DNA from 4 places in the Streptosporangium heterodermiicola genome. Region 4 is predicted to be linked to each of the others. Evidence: riboswitches for the same ligand, from Rfam matches in the RefSeq annotation. Region 4 holds a riboswitch; each other region holds the start of a gene.

What was found. A riboswitch is a leader RNA that binds a small molecule or an ion and turns the genes downstream of it on or off. The one in region 4 is predicted to bind cyclic di-AMP.
Region 1: linked by a shared signal. The riboswitch ahead of ACSC1Q_RS14445 (coiled-coil domain-containing protein) and the one ahead of ACSC1Q_RS05690 (CHAP domain-containing protein) in region 4 are both predicted to bind cyclic di-AMP.
Region 2: linked by a shared signal. The riboswitch ahead of ACSC1Q_RS02935 (C40 family peptidase) and the one ahead of ACSC1Q_RS05690 (CHAP domain-containing protein) in region 4 are both predicted to bind cyclic di-AMP.
Region 3: linked by a shared signal. The riboswitch ahead of ACSC1Q_RS13335 (hypothetical protein) and the one ahead of ACSC1Q_RS05690 (CHAP domain-containing protein) in region 4 are both predicted to bind cyclic di-AMP.

What each region holds. Positions count from the first base shown of each region.
Region 1 covers NZ_JBPJSR010000005.1:460,350-465,898, reverse strand. Annotated here, with positions in the region: gene ACSC1Q_RS43355 (50S ribosomal protein bL37) at 41-112, opposite strand; gene ACSC1Q_RS14460 (HD domain-containing protein) at 336-932, shown strand; gene ACSC1Q_RS14455 (DeoR/GlpR family DNA-binding transcription regulator) at 1,053-1,853, shown strand; gene galT (galactose-1-phosphate uridylyltransferase) at 1,850-2,929, shown strand; cyclic di-AMP (ydaO/yuaA leader) riboswitch at 3,002-3,138, shown strand; gene ACSC1Q_RS14445 (coiled-coil domain-containing protein) at 3,142-4,119, shown strand; gene ACSC1Q_RS14440 (BTAD domain-containing putative transcriptional regulator) at 4,224-5,549, opposite strand, start outside.
Region 2 covers NZ_JBPJSR010000001.1:728,452-734,000, reverse strand. Annotated here, with positions in the region: gene ACSC1Q_RS02955 (NYN domain-containing protein) at 1-652, shown strand, start outside; gene ACSC1Q_RS02950 (hypothetical protein) at 700-1,338, shown strand; gene ACSC1Q_RS02945 (C40 family peptidase) at 1,560-2,516, shown strand; gene ACSC1Q_RS02940 (hypothetical protein) at 2,605-2,778, shown strand; cyclic di-AMP (ydaO/yuaA leader) riboswitch at 3,127-3,286, shown strand; gene ACSC1Q_RS02935 (C40 family peptidase) at 3,516-3,935, shown strand; gene ACSC1Q_RS02930 (hypothetical protein) at 4,162-5,004, shown strand; gene ACSC1Q_RS02925 (M48 family metallopeptidase) at 5,001-5,549, shown strand, end outside.
Region 3 covers NZ_JBPJSR010000005.1:220,623-226,171, reverse strand. Annotated here, with positions in the region: gene ACSC1Q_RS13355 (hypothetical protein) at 1-80, shown strand, start outside; gene ACSC1Q_RS13350 (roadblock/LC7 domain-containing protein) at 157-537, shown strand; gene ACSC1Q_RS13345 (hypothetical protein) at 550-921, shown strand; gene ACSC1Q_RS13340 (alpha/beta fold hydrolase) at 1,041-1,901, opposite strand; gene ACSC1Q_RS13335 (hypothetical protein) at 2,058-2,885, opposite strand; cyclic di-AMP (ydaO/yuaA leader) riboswitch at 3,146-3,296, opposite strand; gene ACSC1Q_RS13330 (DUF4253 domain-containing protein) at 3,639-4,529, opposite strand; gene ACSC1Q_RS13325 (IclR family transcriptional regulator) at 4,787-5,549, shown strand, end outside.
Region 4 covers NZ_JBPJSR010000002.1:417,004-422,552, reverse strand. Annotated here, with positions in the region: gene ACSC1Q_RS05705 (polysialyltransferase family glycosyltransferase) at 1-178, shown strand, start outside; gene ACSC1Q_RS05700 (DUF6716 putative glycosyltransferase) at 327-1,529, opposite strand; gene ACSC1Q_RS05695 (hypothetical protein) at 1,630-2,598, opposite strand; cyclic di-AMP (ydaO/yuaA leader) riboswitch at 3,410-3,548, shown strand; gene ACSC1Q_RS05690 (CHAP domain-containing protein) at 3,567-4,259, shown strand; gene ACSC1Q_RS05685 (ABC transporter substrate-binding protein) at 4,973-5,549, shown strand, end outside.

The DNA.
Region 1 (5,549 bases), on a different contig from region 4:
GGGCGCTCGCGCACGGCTCACGCGGGGAGGTCCGGGTCCGCTAGGCGGGCCGCTTGCCGTGGTTCGCCTTGCGCTTCCTGCGGGCCTTGGCCTTACGCGCTCGTCTGCCCATGCCGACCACCCCTTCCCCAAGGTTCTCCGAGGTTCCTCCGGGGACCGCACGGGACTCGATCTCACCGGCTCAGACCTTCACATTCCTCCCGGAACGGCGGTCACACAAGGCCCGGACGGCGATCCGTCCCGCTCCGGTGGACCGGGTTTCCCCGGCCTTTGCCCGGCTCCGGCATTCCCCGCCCCTCCGATACGGGCACCGGCCGGGTCCTAGGCTCCGTCACATGAGCGAGAAGCTGATGGCCCGCTGGCGATCCCTGGCCGGCCTCGGGGCCGACCCCCTCGGCAGCGAACTGATCACCCGGTACGGCGAGCCGCACCGCAGATACCACACGACCGCCCACCTGGAGGCCGTGCTCACCCATGTCGACGCCCTCGCCGGTCACGCCGAGCATCCGGACCTCGTACGGCTGGCGGCCTGGTTCCACGACGCCGTCTACGACCCCCGGCGCGGCGACAACGAGGAGCGGAGCGCGGGGCTGGCCGAGCGGGCGCTGCCGGAGATGGGGCTGCCGGCGGAGGCCGTGGCGACGGTCGCCCGGCTGGTCAGGCTGACCGTCACGCACGACCCCGCGCCCGGCGACGCGGACGGGGCCGTGCTGTCCGACGCGGACCTGGCGATCCTGGGCTCGTCCCCCGAGGTCTACGCCCGCTACGCGGCGGCCGTGCGCGAGGAGTACGGCTTCGTGCCGGACGACGCGTTCAGGGCCGGGCGGGCCGCCGTGCTGCGCTCGCTGCTCGACCTTCCGGTGATCTTCCGCGTCGCCGATCTGGAGGGGGCGGCGAGGGCGAACGTCGCGGCGGAGCTTGAGCGGTTGTGAGCGGCCGGTCATCTTGAGCGACTGTGAGTGGTTAGCCACCAGGACTCAACAACATCCCGCCTGGTTATCGTGGTAATTTGGTGGAATCTGGTGGATTAAGGGGAGCGAGGAGGGCGAGGCATGCTTGCCCAGCAGCGGCAGCAGGCGATCCTGGAGAGGGTGCGCGGTAGCGGCGGGGTCAGGGTCGCCGATCTCGTCCGGGAGCTCGGCGTGTCGGACATGACGATCCGGCGCGATCTTGAGGTGCTCTCCGAGCGCGGCCTGGTGGAGAAGGTCCACGGCGGCGCCACCGCCGCCGGGCCCGGCTCGACCGAGGAGCCGGGCTTCGCCGCCAAGTCGGCACGTCAGCAGGCGGAGAAGGAGACGATCGCCCAGCACGCCGCCAGGCTCGTCCGGCCGGCCACCGCGATCGCGCTCTCCGCGGGGACCACGACCTGGACGCTCGCCCACCACGTGGTCGACGTGCCCGAGCTGACCGTGATCACCAACTCGGTCCGGATCGCCGACGTCTTCCACCGCTCCCCCAGGGCCGACCGCACGGTCGTGCTGACCGGCGGGGTCCGCACCCCCTCCGACGCCCTGGTCGGCCCGGTCGCGGTCTCGGCGATCCGCGGGCTCCACGTCGACACCCTCTTCCTCGGCGTGCACGGGATCAGCACTCGCGCCGGGTTCACCACCCCCAACCTGATGGAGGCCGAGACCGACCGCGAGCTGGTCGCCTCCGCGCACCGCCTCGTGGTGACCGCGGACCACACCAAGTGGGGCACGGTCGGCATCAGCACGATCGCCCAGCTGGCCGAGGCCCACATCGTGGTCAGCGACTCCGGCCTGACCGAGGAGGCCCGCGAGGAGCTCGCCGCCTCGGTGGGCGAGCTGATCATCGCGGAACCCCAGCGAGAGAGCGAGATCGCCGGCCGATGAAGCGCACGATCACCCACCTGGCCGACGGCCGGGAGCTCATCTACTTCGACCGGCGCGACGACGCCGACCGCGGGGCCGTCGACCGGCGTGACCTGCCACCCCGCCCCGCCGCCTCCGAGCTGCGCTACGACCCGCTCACCGAGGAGTGGATCGCGGTGGCCGGGCACCGCCAGGGCCGCACCTTCCTGCCCCCGACGAGTGAGTGCCCGCTCTGTCCCTCCACTCCCGGCAACCTGACCGAGGTGCCCTCCTCCGACTACGACGTGGTGGTCTTCGAGAACCGGTTCCCGTCGTTCTCCGCCCAGCCGGGCGAGCACCGGGAGATCGGCGGGCTGAGCGAGGTCCGTCCGGGGATCGGCAGGTGCGAGGTGGTCTGCTTCACCTCCGAGCACGACTCGTCGTTCTCGCGGCTCTCCCCCGAGCGGGTCGAGCTGGTCATGGAGGCCTGGGTCGACCGTACGGCGGAGCTGTCGGCGACGCCCGGCGTGGAGCAGGTGTTCTGCTTCGAGAACCGGGGGGCGGAGATCGGCATCACGCTGGCCCACCCGCACGGCCAGATCTACGCGTACCCCTACGTGACCCCGCGCACCAGGCTCACCCTCGGGGCGGCCGGGCGCCACCGGGAGCGGACCGGCGGCGACCTGTTCGCCGACGTCCTGGCCGCGGAGCGGGAGGCCGGGGTCCGGGTGGTGGGCTCGAACGAGCACTGGACGGCGTTCGTCCCGGCCGCGGCGCGCTGGCCGGTGGAGGTGCATCTCTACCCGCACCGCCGGGTCCCCGACCTGGTCGCGCTGGAGACCGAGGAGCGCGCGGCGTTCGGCCCCCTCTACACCGACGTGCTCCGCCGCCTCGACGGGCTGTTCGGGGTGCCCATGCCGTACATCGCGGCCTGGCACCAGGCACCGGTCTCCACCGGCCGCGACCTGTCGTACGCGCACATGGAGCTGTTCAGCATCCGCCGCGCGCCGGACAAGCTGAAATACCTGGCGGGGTCGGAGTCGGCCATGGGCGCCTTCGTGAACGACGTGTCCCCCGAGGGAACAGCACATCTTCTGCGCTCTGTTATCACGAACTGATTACCGCTCGGTCTCGTCTTGAGGTCGCGTGACCTGCTGTTTACCACTACTATCCTTCCCACATCGGCCGTAAACGCTGATTTGCCTAATCCCGGGCACCTTGCCCGGGAACCGGGGAACCACCGCACCTGGGGTGAGACCACTTCGGTGGAAGGGCTTCCTCCAGCCCGAACCCGTCAGCTAACCCGGTAGGCGGAAGGAGAGGAGAGTTCGTGGCGGCCCCGTCCCCCACGTTCCGTCGGCATGCCGCTCTGGCCCTCTGTCTGAGCTCGATCGTGGCGTTCACCATCGGTGCCCCCACCGCGGGAAGCGCGGAACCCAAGCCGACCGAGGCCAAACTCCGTGCCGAACTGGCCAAACTCGGCAAGAAACTCGACGGGCTGATCGAGACCTACGCGGCCAAGCGCGAGTCCCTCAGGAAGGCGCAGAAGGCCGAGGCCGTCGCCAAGCAGAACCTGGGCAAGGCCGAGGAGACCTACGTCGAGGCCAAGAGGCAGGTCGACTCCATCGTCCAGCTTCGCTACCAGACCAGCAGCAGCGGCGGGCTGCCCGCGCTGATGTTCTCCGGCGACATGGGCGCCGCCGCGGTGATGGAGCAGCTCACCGCCCAGCAGAGCGCCTACCTGGAGGGTTTCGCCGGCAGCCTCGAACGCAGGAAGAAGGCGTCGGAGACGGCGTCCAGGCTCACCGACGAGATCCGCGACGAGGCCAAGGAGGTGGAGAGCCAGCGCGAGAAGGCCGAGGACGTGATCCGCGACGTCAAGGACAGGCTCGACAGGCTCGCCCCCACCGGTTCCGGCCGCCGCTCCGACGGCAGCTGGGCCCCGCAGCTGCCCACCGGCGCCGACAACATCACCGACCGCACCCGGATCATGCGCGACGCCGTCATGCGGCGCTTCAGCCTGCCGTACTCCGTCGGCTGCTACCGGTCCGCCAACGACGGCGGCGAGCACCCCCTGGGCCGCGCCTGCGACTTCATGATGAGCACCGGCGGCACGATGCCCTCGGCCGCCAACAACGCGCTGGGCGACGAGATCGCCGCCTGGGCCATCAAGAACAAGGCCAGGCTCGGCGTGAAGTACGTGATCTGGCGCCAGCGCATCAACCACGGCTCCGGCTGGAACTTCATGTCCAACCGCGGCGGCGTCACGGCCAACCACTTCGACCACCCGCACATCTCGATGTACTGAGCCACCGTGGGCGAGAAGCAGCCTGGACCGGGACGCCGCACTTTTCCCGCACGATTGCTGTACGCGTCACCGGGCGGTGAAGTCGCGAGTCAGGATCGCGGGCACTAAGGAACGACGTTCACGTCGAAGAAGATGCCCGACAGGTGCGGCATGAAGGGCACTCCCTGCTCGTCGAGCATCTTCCAGTAGACCTTGCACCTTCCCGGCGTCGACCGGGCCTCGACGGACACGCTGATCACCGCCGGCTGCCCCGGGTCGGTGTCGGGGAGCGCTGTGGAGGTCGGCGAGCCACACCCGTCGGCTCCCGGCTGGAGCGGCTCGCGGGCCAGCCTGCGGGCGCGCCAGGGGACCGAACCGGTGTTGGTGATCTTCCAGGTCTTCACGAACCGCTCCCCCACCTTGACCTCGCTGCCGTCGGGGTAGGTGACGTCGGCGTCCAGCCGCGAGCTGTCGCCGGGAATGGGCCGTTCGGGACTGGGCGCCTGCTGCGGGCCGCCGCTCGTGACGGATTCGCCTTCACCGGGCCGCCCCCGGTCCTGGAACAGCCAGTACCCTCCTGCCCCGCCGAGCCCGAGCAGGCAGGCGAGGCCCGCCACGGCGAGGGGGGAGACCTTGCGGCGGGACGGCGCGACCCGCCCGGGACCGGCGGCGTGGCGGGACGGCGCGACCCGCCCGGGACCGGCGGCGTGGCGGGACGGCGCGACCCGCCCGGGACCGGCGGCGTGGCGGGACGGCGCGACCCGCCCGGGACCGGCGGCGTGGCGGGACGGCGCGGCCCGCCCGGGACCGGCGGCGTGGCGGGATGGCGCGGCCCGCCCGGGATCGGCACGGGCGCCGGGGCCCTGCTCCGGATGTCCCTGCTCCTGGTGTCCCTGCTCCGGGAGGGGGGTGAGGGTCACCGGCGCGGAAGACCCCGAAGTGTCCGTGTCCGTGTCCGTGCCGTGCTCCGCGACGATCTCCAGGTGCAGGCGGCGGAGTTCGGGCCGGGGGCCGGTCCCGAGCTCGTCGGCGAGGGTCCTGCGGAGCCGTTCGTAGACCGTGAGCGCCTCGGCGGACCTGCCGGTCACGTGCAGGGCCCGGACCAGCCGGTACTGCAGGGACTCGCGGAGCGGGCTGCGCGCCACCTCGTCGGCGAGCTCGGCGACCAGGGTGGCCGGAAGGTTCTCCTCGGCGAGGCAGAGGTCCGCGTACGACTCCATCGCCGACAGCCTGAGTTCCTCCGGCCGCGCCACCTGGATCTCGACACAGGGGGTCGGCGGCACGTCGGAGAACGGCCTTCCCCGCCAGATCGACAGTCCCTCCCGCAACGCGGACACGTCACCGGAGGAGCCGGGGGAACCGAGGGAGCCTCGGGAGAGGGTCTCCTCGAAGCGCGCGACGTCCGTGCCGGCGTGGTCGAGGTTCAGCTCGTACCCGCCGGAGCGGCTGAC
Region 2 (5,549 bases), on a different contig from region 4:
GCGGCTGGCCGACGCCGAGCGGCAGCTGGAGTCGACGCGCAGGGCCGCCCGCGAGGGCCGCAGCGTGGAGGACACCAAGGTGCGCATGCTGCTCGACGCCCTGCAGGACGCCGCCGCCGGGCTGCGCAGGGAGCTCGCCCTGCCCTCGGGCATCCACCGCCCCGCCGACTCGGTGGCCTCGGTGGCGCCCGGCAGGCAGGGGGTCCAGGCGGTCCCCGCGCGGGCGCTCGCCGACGACGACCCCGCCCTGCTGGACCAGCTGCTCGCGCTGCCGCAGATCCACCTGATCGTCGACGGTTACAACGTGACCAAGACCGGTTACGGCACGTTCACCCTGGCCGACCAGCGCAGCCGCCTCCTCACCGGTCTCGGCGCGCTCTACGCGCAGACCCGCACCGAGCTGACCTGCGTCTTCGACGGCGCCGAGCTGAACGGCCCGGTGCCGGTGTCGGCACCCAGGGGGGTGCGCGTGATGTTCAGCGCCCCCAACCAGATCGCCGACGACCTGATCCGCCAGCTGGTCCGCGCCGAGCCCGCGGGGCGCGCGGTCGCGGTGGTCTCCTCGGACCGCGAGGTCGCCGAGTCGGTCCGCAGGATGGGCGCCAGGCCGGTTCCCTCGGTGCTTCTGCTCAGACGTCTGGGGCGCGCGTAAACCTTTCGTGGTCGCCGGGCATCGGATCACCCAGGAGGATTGATTCGATGAAGAAGATCATAACGCTCGCCCTCACCCTCGCGGTCCTGGCCGCCGGGGCGACCGTCACCACACCCGCGGCGGCCACGACGGCCGCCATCCCCAGGGGCTTCCTGCTGTACGAGAAGGACGCCGCCAAGAAGGACGACGACCCCGAGACCAATTGGAAGGTCGGCAACTCGGCGAGGGCCAGGCTGGCCGTGAACCCGTGCGACAGGAGCACGCTGGCCGCGACCGGCCGGGTGGCCGCGCGGACGGTGACCTTCACCGGCGTACCGGACTTCATGAAGGTCGAGCAGGTGATCCTGTACGGCTCGCGCGCCTCGGCCGTCTCGGCCGTCGCCCAGGTGCGCGCCGCCCTGACCAGGTGCGGGGCCAGGACCGACTCGGGCTCCTCCTACCGCTACGCCTCCTCGCGCCTGACCGGGGTCGGCGACGAGGCGCTGCGGATCTCCGGGCAGGTCTACTACGGCAGGAAGGCGGGGGTGGGCGGCGACCGGAGCGTGCTGGTCAGGAAGGGCAACGCCGTCCTGGTCTACCTCTGGGCGGGCGAGTACGCCAAGCCGACCAAGAGCGACTGGACCGTCCAGTTGCGCGACGCCAGGAAGATGACCGCCAAGATCTGCGACGTCGCCACCTGCGGGTAGCGCGATCGGGACTCGGGCCGGGCCGCCTCCCGTGACGGGGGCGGGCCGGGCCCGTCTCCCCCGGGGCCGGGTCCGGGTCAAGGTTTCCACCTGCGATTAAGGAGCAAACCCGGCAAAAAGGTGAGTCAATCATTACTTCTTCTGTACTATTCGCCGCAGGTCTGGTGCAGTCGGGAGGCGTTGACGTGGCCGTGGCGGGTTTGCCGGTTGGACTGATTCGGATGCCGGTGGCGGCCGGGCTCGCGCTCGCGTTGCTGATGCTGCCGGTGAGCGGAGCGTTCGCCGAGCCGAAGCCGACACTCGCCCAGGCCAAGAAGAAGCTGGAGAAGCTCAACGAGCAGGCCGACCAGGTCGTCGAGAAGTACAACCAGGCCTCGGAGAAGTGGAAGCGGGCCAGGAAGAAGTACCGCACGCTCAACGAGAACCTGACCCGCCAGAACGACCAGGTCGCCGGGCTGCGCAAGGAGCTCGTCACGATGGCCGTCAGCACCTACCAGGTCGGCGTGGTCAACGGCTGGGAAGGCATGATCTACCAGACCGACCCCGGCGCCCTGCTGAGCGGCCTGGCCGCCGCCGACCAGATGTCCACCTCCCGCGCCCAGTCCCTGAGCGCCTTCGACGAGGCCACCAAGGCGCTGCGGACCAGCCGGGACCAGGCCAAGGACGCGCTCGCCGAGGCCGACGAGACGCGTGACGACCTGGCCGAGGAGAAGACCAAGGCCGACAAGATGGTCAGGGCCCAGACGAAGATCCTGCGCGAGCTCAACGTCTTCAAGACGGGCAACCCCGAGAGCTCCGGGATCCAGTACAGCGGTTCCGCCTCGGGCAACGCCCGCGCCGCCCTGCAGTTCGCCTTCGCCCAGGTCGGCAAGCCCTACCAGTACGGTGGCACGGGCCCCGGCGGCTGGGACTGCTCCGGCCTGGTCCAGGGCGCCTGGCGCAGCGGGGGGGTCAGCCTCCCCCGCACGACCTGGGAGCAGTGGAGCTGGGGCGCGAGCCGCAAGGTCTCGCTGAGCGAGCTCCAGCCGGGCGACCTCATCTTCAGCGAGGGTCTCGGCCACGTCAGCATGTACGCGGGCAACGGCCAGATCGTGCACGCCCCGCAGACCGGCGACGTCGTCAAGGTCGTCCCGCTGTCCGCCTACGGCCGTCGCATCGTCGGAGCCGTCCGCCCCTGACCCCGTGTGGCGGGCCCCGGCCTTCCCGGGCCGTCCCGGCCCGCCTCGCGCCGGAGGGGCGCATCTCGCGAGGACGGGCTCTCCGCCCTTGAGCGCTTCCTGTCCTGCGAGCACGCGCGACGACCACGCCGAGCATCCGCGCACCGGGTACGGCACCTTCGGGTGGCTGCTCGAACCGATGCCCGACGCCGCCGGGTTCGAGATCACCGAGGTGGATTTCCGGCAGTCGATCTACGGCGCCTGCACGCGTGTCAGGCGCTGAGACCGCCCGGCCGGGTCGCCCTGGATCGGTCCATCCGCGAGGTTCAAACCTCGATCGGGAAGATGTGATGAATATTACAAAAATTGCTATTTGTCGGAGTGGTTCCGTTCGTGTGACGAGAGTCATATCTCAATAGCATAAATAGCCATTAAGCAGGGGTAACGGGAAGATCAATAGGACTGGCCGGGCATCCGATTTGGCGAATGCTTTGCCGAAAGTTGGAGATCGGGGTAACTTCTGGCGTCGCGACGTGCAAGCCACGCCGTCGCGGCGAATGTCGGTCTTCGGGCCGGTGTCCCTATAGAAATCCAATCGGCCGCCGTGCCCCCAGCCGGGGGCAGGGCTCATCACGGCGGCCCGCCGAATCCATGCAGCCAGGAGGCATGGAACCGGGGACCCAAAAGGCCCAGCACAGCGTGGCCAGGGGTGAATCGGCGCATTTGCGCCGTAGGGCATCTTCCAAGCCCGAACCCGTCAGCTAACCCGGTAGGCATCAGTGGAAGTCCCAAGGAGAAATCCTGTCTACCACCCCGCACAACCCCCGTCTGTCACGCCTTTTCCGCCTTTCCCTCGGCGGCATCGCCCTCACCCTGACCGCCTCAGCCGGAGCGGTCACCCTGGGGCCCACGGCGGCGCAGGCGGCGGCTGACGGCCCCCCGGAGATACTGGTCAACAGCGCGGCCGGTGTTTCCGAGAAGGCCGAGAGCACCACGAAGACCGCCCCTCAGGCCGGGACCGTGTCCAAGACCGTGTCCAAGACCAAGGCCAAGAGCAAGACCAGGGCGGCACTGCAGAAGGTCCGGGCCGGCAAGGCGGTCTCGGCGGCCAAGAAGCAGATCGGCGATCCGTACCGGTGGGGAGCCTCCGGCCCCGGAGCGTTCGACTGCTCGGGGCTCGTCCGATACGCCTGGCGGAAGGCGGGCGTGTCCCTTCCCAGGATCACGCACAGCCAGTACAGGTCGATCAGGAAGAAGGTCTCGTGGAGCAAGTTGCACCCCGGTGACCTGCTGTTCTTCAGTGGAAAGGGCCATGTCGGCATGTACGTCGGCAAGGGCAGGATGGTCCACTCACCGAGCAGCGGCAAGACGGTCCGTGTCGTGAGGCTGGCGGGCTACTACAGGTCCGCCTTCGCCGGAGCGGTACGGCCCGGGGCCTGAGCCCCGCCCGGAACCCGGGACCCGCGCGTGAGCCAAGGCTCCGTACGGGCCCGGGTTCCGTGCGTGAGTCCTGGGTTCCGGGCGTGAGTACGGCATCCGGGATCCGGGATCCGCGCGTGAGCACCTGTCCAAGCCCCGAGCGCCTGTCTGAGCACGGAAAAGCGGCCCCGGCCCTCCCGCGGGAGGGCCGGGGCCGTTCCATGTCGTTCGAGTACCATCGGCTCGTATGTCCGTCCCGAAAGGGCGCCGCGCCGTGCTCGCCGGGATGCTGGCGCTGATGAGCGCCGGTCCGTTCGCCGGGACGGGACCCCTCCTGGCCGGAGCCGCACCGCTCCCGCCCACCCCCGCCTCCCACCTCTCGTACGGCGCCAGGACGTCCCCTCGCGACCTGTGGCCGGGCGCCGCGGTCATCGTCGGGGGCGAGCACTCCCTCGTGGTCGGGCACGGCGTCCCCGCCGCCGTCCTGCGGGATCTGGCGGCGAGGGCCGACCGGGCCCGCGCGACGATCGCGGCGATCTGGGGGCCGGTCCCCGCGGTGATCCTCTTCCCCGCCACCGACGCCGAGGCCGCGACGCTCGCCGGGGCCGGGAGCACCCACGGACTGGCCGCGATGGCGATCGCGGACCGGGTGATCGTCCTGCCGTCGGGGTACGCCAGGCTCACCGAGACCGGCAGGGACGTGGTGATCACCCACGAGCTCGCCCACGTGGCCACCGGCGCGACCCGCGGCGGCCGGGTGCCGATGTGGCTGTCGGAGGGCTTCGCCGACTACGCGGGCTACCGCGACGCCGGGATCGCGGTGCGCACGGCCGCCGCCGAGCTGGCCGCCGAGGTGCGCTCGGGCGTCCTGCCCGCCAGGCTCCCCGGCCCGGCCGACTTCGCCCCCGGCGCGCCGAGGCTCGCGCAGGCGTACGAGGAGGCGTGGCTCGCCTGCAGGTTCGTCGCGGAGCGCTTCGGGGAGAAGGCGCTGGTGAGGCTCTACGGTAGCGATGTCGGGAGCACGCTCGGCCTGACGGTGGCCGAGTTCACCGGAGCCTGGCGCGACTACCTCAGGAAGGAACTCACGTGACGCTGAGCACGACGGACACGCCCTCGGGCGTGCGGTCGGCGGGGTGGGCGCTGGCCGTGCTGGGGGTGGTCACGCTGGCGGTCGTGGCGTTCACCACGCCCTGGAGGGCGCTGCCCGAGGGGGCCCCGGCCGTCGTTCCCGATCCGGCCCGCGACTTCACCGCCGAGCAGATCACCAGGTCCGAGACGTTCGACGCGCTGGTCAGCCTTCCCGGTTACCTGTCGCTCGGCCTGACGCTGCTCGTGGCGGGGGTGCTGGTGGCCACCCCGCTGGGCGCGCGGCTCGCCGACCGGCTGCCGGGGCCGTGGTGGCTGCGGGCGCTCCTCGGCGTGCTGGCGCTGTCGGTGGCCGTGGCGATCCTGCGGTGGCCCCTGGGGATGTGGTCGGAGGGCTACCTGCGCGAGTTCGGGCTGTCCACCCAGGCCTGGCCCGCCTGGGCGGCCGACCGGGCGAAGAGCACCGGCATCGGCACCGCGCTGAACGCGATCATGGTGCTGGCGGTGATCGCGCTGGCGCGGCGCTACCGGCGCTGGTGGATCCCCGCG
Region 3 (5,549 bases), on a different contig from region 4:
GGCTTCCCAGGGCGAACGGGGACCCGTCCGACGTCAACCTGCTCATCCGGCTCAGGAACGCATTGGAGGCCATGACTTGAGCGACTTGAGCGACTTGAGCCCGGTCACATGCCGATAAGGCTGCGGACGCTGAAGCTGATCGGAAGGAGGATGCCGGTGGAACTGCGCGAGGAGATACGGCGCGAGATGGCGGCGCTGCGAGAACGCGTACCCGACGTGAACGGGAGCATCGCGTGCAGCGTCGACGGTCTGACGATAGCGAGCGACCTGGAGAGGGACGGCGAGCAGACCGGCGCGCTCTCCTCCGCCGTGCTGGCCCTCAGCCGCCGGATGACGAGCATGGCCGGCAAGGGCGCCTTCGAGGAGACGCTGATCTCCGGCACCAACGGCTACGCGGCGTTCTACGCCGCCGGACCCAAGATCGTCCTCACGGTCCTGGCGCGCCCGGGTACCAACCTCGGGCTGCTCCGGATCGAGGGCCGCAAGACGGCGGCGAGGCTGGCGGCCGTCAGCTCACGCGTATCGATACCCCAGTGATCGGAGACAGCAATGGGCAACATGGACATCTCGCTCAAGGAGATGATGACGATCGACGGCGCCATCGGCTCGGTCGTCGTCGACTACAACAGCGGGATGGCGCTGGGCGCGCTCGGCGGGTCCAAGGACCTCGACCTCCAGGTGGCGGCCGCGGGCAACACCGAGGTCGTCAAGGCCAAGCTGCGGACCATGGAGTCGCTCGGCCTCAAGGACGGCATCGAGGACATCCTCATCACGCTCGGTACGCAGTACCACATCATCCGCCCGATCTCGGGCCGGAGCGGCAAAGGGCTGTTCCTCTACCTGGCTCTCGACCGGAACCGGGCCAACCTCGCGCTCGCGCGGCACGTCCTGCGCGGCATCGAGGAGAAGCTCGAAGTGTGATCCTCCGGTGCGGCCCGCGCCCCGGGAGGCACGGACCGCACCGGAGCCCTCCCCGAGCTTCCCCGGGCCTCCCCGGGCCTCCCCGGGCCGTTCCGGAGCTTCACCTGAAAGGCCGGAGGTCAACGCCCGGAGTCGGCGGCGGTGGTGAGCTCGTCGATCGCGTCGACGAAGGCGGGCCAGAGCTCGGCGGGCAGGTCGTGGCCCATGCCCGGGAAGGTGATCAGCCGGGCGCCGGGGATCGCGTCGGCCGTGGCGATCCCGGCGGGCAGCGGGACGAGCGGGTCGTCCTCCCCGTGCAGCACGAGAGCCGGGACCGCGAGCTCCTTGAGCCGGGGCGCGCGGTCGCCGGAGGCCATGATCGCGGCCACCTGCCTGGCCGTGCCCGCCGGGTCGTACGACCGGTCGTAGCCCAGCCCGGCGATCTCGGCGTTCCACTCCCGGTCGAACGGGTAGCCGGGCGAGCCGACTGCCGCGCAGTTGTCGAGGGCCCGCCGGATCGCGCTCTCGCGGTCGGGCGTGAAGGCCGGCATGAGCACGTCGGGGTCGGTCAGCAGGGCAGCCCCCGGGCTCGGGGTGGACATGATCGAGGTGAGGCTGCGCACCCGGTGCGGGTGGCGGATCGCGAGTGACTGCGCGATCATCCCGCCCATCGAGAGGCCGACCACGTGAGCCGTGTCCCAGCCGAGCGCGTCGAGCAGCCCGGCGGAGTCGTCGGCCATGTCGCCCAGCAGGTAGGGGACCTCTCCGCTCCCGTCGAGGGCGGGCGTCCCCGCCTCGCCCAGGTGGGTGCTCTCGCCGCTGTCGCGGTTGTCGAAACGCACCACGTGGTACCCGCGATCCGCGAGCAGCGCGCAGAACCTCTCGTCCCACTGGATCATCTGGCAACCGAGGCCCGTGATCAGCAGGAGGGGCCGGGCCCCCGGGAAGCCGAAGGTTTCGTAGGCGATCTCGATGCCGTTCGCCGGGGCCCGCAGAGTCATGGCGCTCCTACCGTCCTTGCTGGTTACGCGGGACAGAATGCCATTCGGGGGAAAGCCGGCCACCGGCGGGGTGGGATCTCCCCCGGGAGGGCCATGGCCGGGGCCCCGCCAAAGAGAGTCGGAGCGGGGGAACTCCGGCGGGGCGCGACCTCCGGCTCAGTTCTTCCCGGCGCCGATCCCGGCGGCGCGGGCGCCGGCGACGGCCACGCCCGCCGGGGTGTGCAGGGAGGCGGGCTCGACCATGACCTTGGGCTTGCCGGCCCACGGCCGCACCGCGGCGCTCGCCAGCTGGGTCTGCACGCCTATGCCCAGTTCCTGGGCCTTGGCGAAGACGACCGTCGGGGGCTTGGCCGGGCTGTTGTCCCTGCGGCTCCAGGCGCCGGTGGAGAACGCGACGGGGTGGTTCTTGATCCCCGTACCGCCGCCCCACTTGGTGACCACGTACTTGATGTCGATGTGGCCCATGCCGCCGTTGCCGTCCACGCCGAGCGTGCCGGCGTTGAACGTTCCACCGGTCAGGTCGGCGAAGGTCTTGGCGTCGATGTCGATCATGATGCCCTGGTTCGAGGGCGAGCCGGGACCGCGGTCGCCGACGAAGAACTTGGCCTTCTTGCCCTTGTAGATGAGGTAGCCCTCGGTGAGCAGGGGCCAGCTCGGGCTGGCGATCATGCCCTTCTGCATCGGCCTGCCGCTCGCGGGCAGACCGGTGTCACCGGCCCGGCCGGAGGAGTCGTCCCAGAAGTAGGAGGCCGTGGTCGCGCCCTGGAGGAGGACGGTCTCGGCACTGGCCTTCGCCACGCCGACCTCGGGGTCGGCGGTGGCGGCGAAGCAGGTGGTGGCGGGCAGCGCCAGGGCGACACCGGCGGAGGCGAGGACGCTCGCACCGACCAGGGCGGCGGCCGCGAGACGCTTGCCGCGAGGATTGTCGTTCTGCCAGGTGGACTTGCTCAGGCCGTTCTTGTGCATACCAAAGAAGGGGCGCATGGAGAAAAGGCTCTTTCGCGAGGGAACGGGGCAGCCATGTGCGACACACCGAAGGGGGTGCACTGGCGGGGACGCGCTCGTCGGAAAAGGGGGCGTAGCCGGAATCTCAGGCAATCGCTACGCGGAGCACGATCTGGAAGCTGCCGCGATCGGGGCGGCGAGAGGGTCGGGGGGACGGGGGATGTCGGGGGGAAGAAAAGTCAGGTGGTCGGCACGGACACGGGGTGCACCGACGTGGTGACGCGGTGATCCATGAGGGGATCTCCTCTCCATCTCGTCTACCGGGTTAGCTGACGGGTTCGGGCGGTGGAGTTGCCCTATCGCCGCGCGGTCGCGGCGGATTCACCCCGGAAAAGTGGTTCCCCGGCTCCGGAGCCCGTAGGGGCCCTCGGGATTCGACGTCGGCCGGCCGCTCCCTCTTGTGAAGGGCAGGTCGCCTACCGATAACTGTGGACACTACCCACCAAAACCGGACAAAGCAAAGCAAACACCATGAAAACCCCAGAAGATCTACCTACAACCTTCAAGGAAGCCTCATCGATCGCCCCATCAGGCCAACAACCGTCCTACCAGCACGGATGTCTCCCCCATGTCGAGGATCGCCTCCGGAACCCCGCCCCGGCCCCGTTTCCGGGCCTCATCCCGGGACGTCGCGCCCACGGGTCCCGTACGGGGGGAATCACGCCTCGCGGGTCGAGCCCACACCGGCCGATCCCCGTCCCGGGACACCACGCCCGCCGGGCCCCGCCCCGTTCAGTCCCACCAGAACGACCAGGCGTTCCTGCCCTTGATCTGCTCGGCGTAGTCGATGAGGTTCCCCGCCCCCTGGATGATGCTGTCGGGGCAGAACGTCCAGTGCTCAGCGGCGACGTGCAGGGCGTGCTCCGAGGTCGTCGGGGGCGCGGCGACGCTGAGGTCGAGGGTGTTGAAGCCCATCCCGACCACCCGTACCCCGAACCTGTCCTCCCAGCTCCGCACGACGGCCGCGAGCGGGACCATCCACTCGTTGTGGTTCAGGGCGCCCTGCCAGCCCATGACGGCGAGGGCGTCGGCCCCGCGCTCGACCGCGACGAGCCCGAGCGGGGTCCTGCGCTCGGCCACCAGACCGGCGTACCAGTCGGCGACCACGCCGGGATCGGCGGCGAGCCTGCCCGAGGGGGCCGGTCCCGGACACTCGGGACCGAAGGGGTCGAGCAGCTCCAGCTGGTCGGCGTTGGCCCTGGCGATCCAGTCGGACCACACCTCGGCCATGAACGCGGCGGCGTGGTAGTTGTCGATCTGCCCGGCCGTGTCCGGGGCGATCTGGCCGGCCGACCAGGGCTGGACGGAGTCCTCAAGCAGCACCGGCCACAGGCCCGACCGCTCGTGCTGGGCCCTCAGCCGGGCCCAGTACTCGCCGGAGACCGCCACCTCGCTGAGCCAGAACGCCGGACGGCGACGGACGGCGAGCTGAGCGTAACCGGGGTCGGGCCACACCACGTCCCCCGGCGGCAGCTCCACCGAGAGCCTCCTGCCCGCGCCCTCCCCGGTCCCGTCGCCGCCCTCGCTCCCGTCTGCCCTGTCGGCTCCGTTGGCCCTGTCGGCTTCGTCGGCGAACAGCTGGCCCAGAACTGGCGGAAGTCGCTCGCTCTCGCAATCGCTCATCTCTACCGATCCGATCCTGACCACGGACCAATTTTGGCCTGTCAACCACCCCGAGGGACAGTTCTGCCCTGGTCCAGGCAAAAATTATCGGTATCGCGGAGAACGGAACCGGGTGGGTACCCACCCTCCGCCGCCCTGCCCGGCTGTACGCGATTTGTTGTGCAGTGCAGAACGTTGTGCTGCAAAGTCGCCATGGAGCGGCGTACTCGCCTACCTTGACCAGGTATTCGATTGCCGGATCACAATGGGAATCCGCGATGAGTGAGCCCGCTCCCGAACGCAACCAGTCCGCCTCGCTCCGACGCGCCCTCGCCGTTCTCGCGCACGTGCGCGACCACGCGGGCGCGGGCCACGGCCTGTCGCTCACCCGGCTCGCCGAGGCGCTCGGCCTGTCCAAGAGCACGGTGCTCCGGCTGACCGCCCCGCTCATCGAGGCCAGGCTCCTGGAGCGCGACCGCAGGAGCGGCGCCTACCGGCTGGGCAGCGGCGCCCTGCGCCTCGGGCAGGCCTACCTCTCCACCCTCGACCTGCGGACGGTCGCCGCCGAGGAGTCGCACCGCCTGATGGCGGAGGCCAGGGAGACCGTCCACCTCGTGGTCTACGACCCGCCCGACGTGGTCTACATCGACAAGGTCGAGAACGAGACCAACGTGCGCATGGCCTCGCGCATCGGCAGCCGCAACCCCGTCTACCGCACCGCCGTGGGCAAGGCGATCCTCGCCTGGCAGCCGGAGGAGGCCGTCGAGGAGATCGTGGCCGCCGGGATGCCGCACGTCACCCGGTACACCATCACCGACGCCGCGCGCCTGCGCGCCGAGCTGGGCCGGATCCGGCAGCGGGGCTACTCGGTCGACGACCGGGAGAACGAGCCCGAGGTGCGCTGCGTCGCGGCGCCGATCTTCAACCACAACGACGTCGCCACCTCGGCGATCTCCATCTCGGGCCTCACCTCCCGGATCACCGCCGCGCGGGTGCGAGACCTGGGCCCCCTGGTGGCCGAGGCGGCCCTGCGCATCTCCA
Region 4 (5,549 bases):
GGTGTATCCGGGACTGCGCGAGAGCGCCGCCGCCTATCTGGAGGAGCACGGCCCCGCCCGCTACTTCAAGCGCCAGCGCCTCGGCGCCCTCGACCTGATCACCCCCCAGGCCGCGGCGTCCCAGGAGCGGAGCACCCTGGGCAGGCTCCGCCGCCGCCTGTCGAAGGCGTTCCCCTAGAACCGGCCCGCCCCGGCGCCGGCCGCCCCCTGACCTTGACCCCGGCTTCGGCTTCGGCTTCGGCTTCGGCTTCGGCTTCGGCTTCGGCTTCGGCTTCGGCTTCGGCTTCGGGGAGGATCGTCGTCCCCCCCGGAGCCGGGCGCCACTCCTAGCCGAGTGCCTTGAGATAGCGGCGCATCCGGCGCTTGGCGCGGTAGCCGACGCGCAGCACGTTCGGCGGGACCTCCACGCGCATGCGGGCGCGGCGGCGGGCGGCGGCGAACTCGGGGCCTTCGAGCAGGGAACTCGCCGGGACGAGACGCCCGGAGCGGGCCTGCCCGACCAGGGAGACCATCCGTGACACCCAGTCGCTCTCGCCACCGGGGTGGAAGTAGTTGACCTTGCACCAGGCGTCGTCCGGGTCCAGGAAACGCCCGGCGGAGAGGTCGTCGAGGGTGCCGAGCAGGCCGCTGTCCTCGAAGACCAGGTTGATCATCTCGGCGCCCACCCCGAAGTCCGACAGCACCAGGAGCGGCACCCGCTGGGCGATCGCCTCCAGCGCGGCGGTCGAGCTGACGGTGACGAACCCCGCCGCGTGGGCCAGGTGATCGTGCATGGGTCCCACCGCGAAGCGCACGGCCTCGGCGCGCACCCGGCCCTCCCCCGCGAGCGAGTCCCACAGGCGCTGGTAGTGGTGGCGCTCGTTGTGGGTCTGGCGCTCGGTGTCCAGGGCGCGGAGCTTGACAACGACGTCAAGGTCCGGCCGCCTCCTGGCCAGCTCGGCCAGGGCGAGCAGGACCTGCTCGCGCTCCTCCCTGCGCCTGGGCACCTTGGCCTGGGTGGCGAACACCACCCGGTCGCGCGGCCCGGTGGCGGCGATCTCCGCGCCGTCGCGCAGGAACGGCAGCCTGGCCAGCCCGACCTGGCCCCCTCCGCCCAGCCTGCGGCCGATCTCGGAGAACTCCTCGACCTCCCGGCCGCTGTGCAGCACGAACAGGTCGCACCCGCTGCGGAACAACCACGCCTTCTCGGTGGCGGGTACGGAGATGCCCGGCAGTCCCGAGACGAACACCGGCCTGGGCCGCAACCCGGCCAGCACCTCGCCGGCCAGCACGTCCACCACGGGTCCCGTACAGGCGACGAGCACCACGTCGGGCCGCAGGCGCTCCGCGGCCCGGCGCAGCGCGCGGGCCGACAGCACGGGCGGGTCGGCCGCCGAGCCGGCGACGGCGGCGTGGATCTGCGCCGGCGACGGGGTGATGGGGGTACGGATGACCGCCAGCTCTGTCTCGCAGCCCGAGGGCAGGTCCCTCAGCAGGCAGGCCGCCCACTTCAGGTAGGAGTCGGAGTCGGCCACGGCCAGGACCTTCAAAGAGAACCTCCGGCGGGGAATCCCCGGTTTCGCGCGGTTTTCATGCGGTTTCGTAAATGGAGAGGCGGCCCGGCGGGCCCGCCGGGCGTCGGCCACGGGGTCATGACCCGGTGACTCCCGTGTCGTGATGGGCGAACCGCGACAGGTGGGAGCGGAGTGAGGGAACAGCCTCGGCCGTCCACCACTCGTCGGGGACGTCCACCGTCTCCACGGCGACACCCCTGGCCGAGAGCAGGACTCGCAGGGAGGTGACCGCGGTGGACGGCAGGCTGAGCACCCGCTGCTCGGCGGCGAGCCCGCGCAGGGTCATCTCGGCGGGGGTCCCGCCGTCGTAGACGGTGATCCCCGGCTGCTCCCCGACCCGGACGAGATCGTCGGGATCCTCGCGGCGGTGCGGGAAGTAGGCCACCGGACCGGCCGAACCGAGCCCGGCGAGCCAGGTGAAGTAGCGGTCGCGGTGGATCAGGCCGTTGCGGACCAGCGAGGTGCCGAGGACGACGGTGCGCTCCTCGGGGCGGGGCGCGCGCAGCGGCTGGGACCGCAGCCAGGCGAAGTCGTGGGTGACCAGCTCGGCTCCCCCGGCGCGTACGGCCTTCGCCAGGTCGGGGGGCACGGGCAGCGCGGTGAAGATCGACAGCCGTCCCGAGCGGGCGGCGGCGCGCAGCCTGAGCCCGGCCGCCGCGCCGAGGGCGGTCCTGAGCCTTCCGACCTTCGCCCTCGCCCGCAGCAAGGGTGTTCCCAGCCTGCCGGTGAGCAGTTCCAGGAGCCTGATGGTGGCGAGCCCGTCGTCGACGATCACGATCCGGCCGGGGAGCGCGGTGAGCCAGCGGAACTGGACCTTGCCGGAGAAGGCGTCGCCCACCACCCAGGTCTCCCCCCGGCGCGGCCGGGGCATGTCCGGCCTGGCCGCGGTGAGCTCCAGCCCGCTCGGCAGGGTGAGACGGCCCAGCTCGCGGCCCGTCACGGCCAGCGGGCGGAGTTTCGCCCTGGGCACGAGATGGCTGCGGGCGCCGAGCAGCCCGGCGTGGTGGGCCTCCACCGCGCAGAGCATCTGCAGCGGTGACTCCACCCAGGCAACGGCCGAACCCTGATCCCGCGCGTGGTCTCGGCCGTCCTCCACGCCGGGCGATGACCCGTTCACGACTGCCACAACCTAACCCGGTGTCCTTAAGCGCCCGGGAACTGCGGGTGAACAGCCGACCACGCGCGCTTGATGATGATCGTCCGGTCTTTACCCGCGTGCGCGACGAGGCCTGGGGGAAAGCGCGTTCCTTTGCCCGACACCTTTACCTTCGCGGGGCCGCGGAGCCCCGTCGAGCGCGTCTCTTTACCTTCCGGGCGGCGAGGCCTGCCCGCCTCCCTCTGCCGCGTCCCTGAGCTGCGAAAACTCTTCTGGACACGGGCCCGGAGCAGCCGGATCCGGCACGTCGGCTCCGGCCCTTCATGGGAGAACCCCTACCATCCGAATACTTTTTACCATCGAAAACCTGTTCGATACTTGACCGAGTGCGTCACCCCCCGGCCGGAGCCTCACCCGTGCGTCACAGCCCCCTCCGGCCGGCAACTCGCGGGCGGGTCCGGAAAATCCGGATCGCCGTGGAGACAGGGGGTCCCGGTCCCGGCGGGGTGTCCTCCCGCCCCGCCGGGGAGGGGCGTGGCCGGGGCCGCCTCACCCCACCCCTCAGTCGGACGGCACCGTGCAACACCTCCCCGGTTCGGACGTATTCCCAAGCCAGGGCAATATGTCCTACTTGTAATCGTCTGTCCCCCTGACGTACCTTCGTCCTATTCATGGCAATTGCCTAGGTCTATCCAGGTCTGTGCATTGCCGTCACATTGCCCGACCGTGTCCCACCCGGCGGAGACCTTTCCGCCGACGGTGAGCACGGCCGCCGAATCCGCGAGGTCTGCGGAACCGGGGAACCACGTTCCTGGGGTGAATCAGCGCACCTGTGCGCCGTAGGGCACTTCCCAGCCCGAACCCGTCAGCTAACCCGGTAGGCGGAATGGAAGCGAAGCAAGGAGTCGAACCCCCGTATGACCCATCGCCTCATCTCCACTCCCCGCGCGGCATGCGCCATCATGGGCGCGTGCGTCGCCCTGGCGACCGGCACCACCGGCACCGCACTGGCCGACGGCCACGGCGTCGTGAACGCCCCGCCCGTCGACACCCAGGCGCAGGCCTCCAAGGTCGCGAAGACCCCCCTGCAGATCGTGGCCGAGAGGCTCCCCAAGGTCTCCGCGGCGAAGGTCCTGGACATCGCCTCCAAGCAGATCGGCGTCCGCGAGAACGCCCAGGGCGGCGGCACCAAGTTCCACTCCTGGTACATGTCGAGCCCCCGGGCCAAGGAGACCCTCGCCCGCGACGGCGGCAGTACCGTGTACGACTACGCCAACGCCCCCTGGTGCGCGATGTTCGTCTCCTGGGTCGGCGAGATGGCCGGCATCCGCCCCACCATGGGCTGGGACGCCTACACCGTGGCCCACGCCAAGTGGTTCAAGAACAACGGGCACTGGGGCACCATCCCCACCCCCGGCGCCGTCGTCTACTTCGACTGGGCCGGCGGCAAGACCATCGACGGCATCGACCACGTCGGCTTCGTGAAGAAGGACAACGGGGACGGCACGATCACCACGATCGAGGGCAACACCGGCAACGGCGACGTCGAGCAGCGCGTCCGGCCCGTCTCCCAGGTCGTCGGCTACGGCTACCCCGTCTACTCCAACTGACCCGCCCCCGCCACCCGCACCCGTCCTCCCCTGCGGCGCGGGCGTCCCGGCCCCCCGCCGGTGAACGGCGGCCCGGTCCACACGCTCCCGGGGGCGTCGCCCGAACAGGCGACGCCCCCGGGAGCGTTCCGCGTCCCCCCTCCCCCCGGGAGCGTCCCGCGCCCCCTCGCCCGATCCCGGGAGCGTTACGTGTCCCCCTCTCCCGACTTCCGGGAGCGTTCCGCACCTCCCCCCTCGTCCCTCCCCGGGAACGTCCCCCCCTCCCCTGGCTCCGATGGCGTCTCCTCGCCCCCTCCCCCGGCCCGGCTCCGGTGGCCGGGGTCCCTCGCCGCCCTCCCCGACCCCCTCCTGACACCCTCTTGACAGCCCTCAGCGGGCGCCCGCCGAGGGAGCCACCCTCGACCCCGATCGGCGTCCCCCGCCCCCGCGCGGACACGAAATGCCCCGACTGTATGTCCGTGAGATGGGAGCGCTCCCAATCATCTTGATGAGATCTTTGTGCAGGTTTGGTACCAATAGTCCTGCCTAAAACGGCCGGATGTAACGGTTGAGTTTCGGCATATTGACGTCCCGGTTGCCCATCGTCCACTCTTCGTGGGAGCGCTCCCAAAGCACATTGAGGAACGACCTCGTCACGAGGACCGCGTTTGTCGGGGACCGGTCCGCGATGTCGCCTCCCAATGATTCGGGCGACCACCTGAGAGGGGTCCGGAATGTTGAACAACAAGCGGCACGGCAGGCTCGCCGCCGTCGCGGTCATGGCGGCCACCGCCCTGGCCGTCACGTCGTGCAGCTCCAGCGAGCCCGCCACGCCCGCCGCGAACGGCGGCTCCGCCGCGGCGGCCGAGCCGGTGACCATCACCGTGCACACCTTCGGCGGCGGCGAGAACTTCGGCTACGACAAGGCCGTGGAGACGTGGAACGCGGCGCACCCGAACATCCAGGTCAAGTACCAGAACCTGACCGACCGGTTCGAGGACGTCTACCTCCCGCAGCTGCTACAGCGCCTGCAGGCCAACAGCGGCGCGGCCGACATCATCGCCCTGGACGAGGGCGCGATGGGCCTCATGAAGGCCCGCCCGCAGTTCTTCACCGACCTCGCCGAGTACGGGCTGGACAGCCGCAAGGCCGACTTCCCCGCGGCGAAGTGGGACAACGGCATCAACGCCGACAACAAGCTCTTCGCCCTGGGCACCGACATCGGCGGCATGACCATGTGCTACCGCAAGGACCTGTTCGAGAAGGCGGGCCTGCCCACCGGGCGCGAGGAGGTCGGCAAGCTCTGGCCGG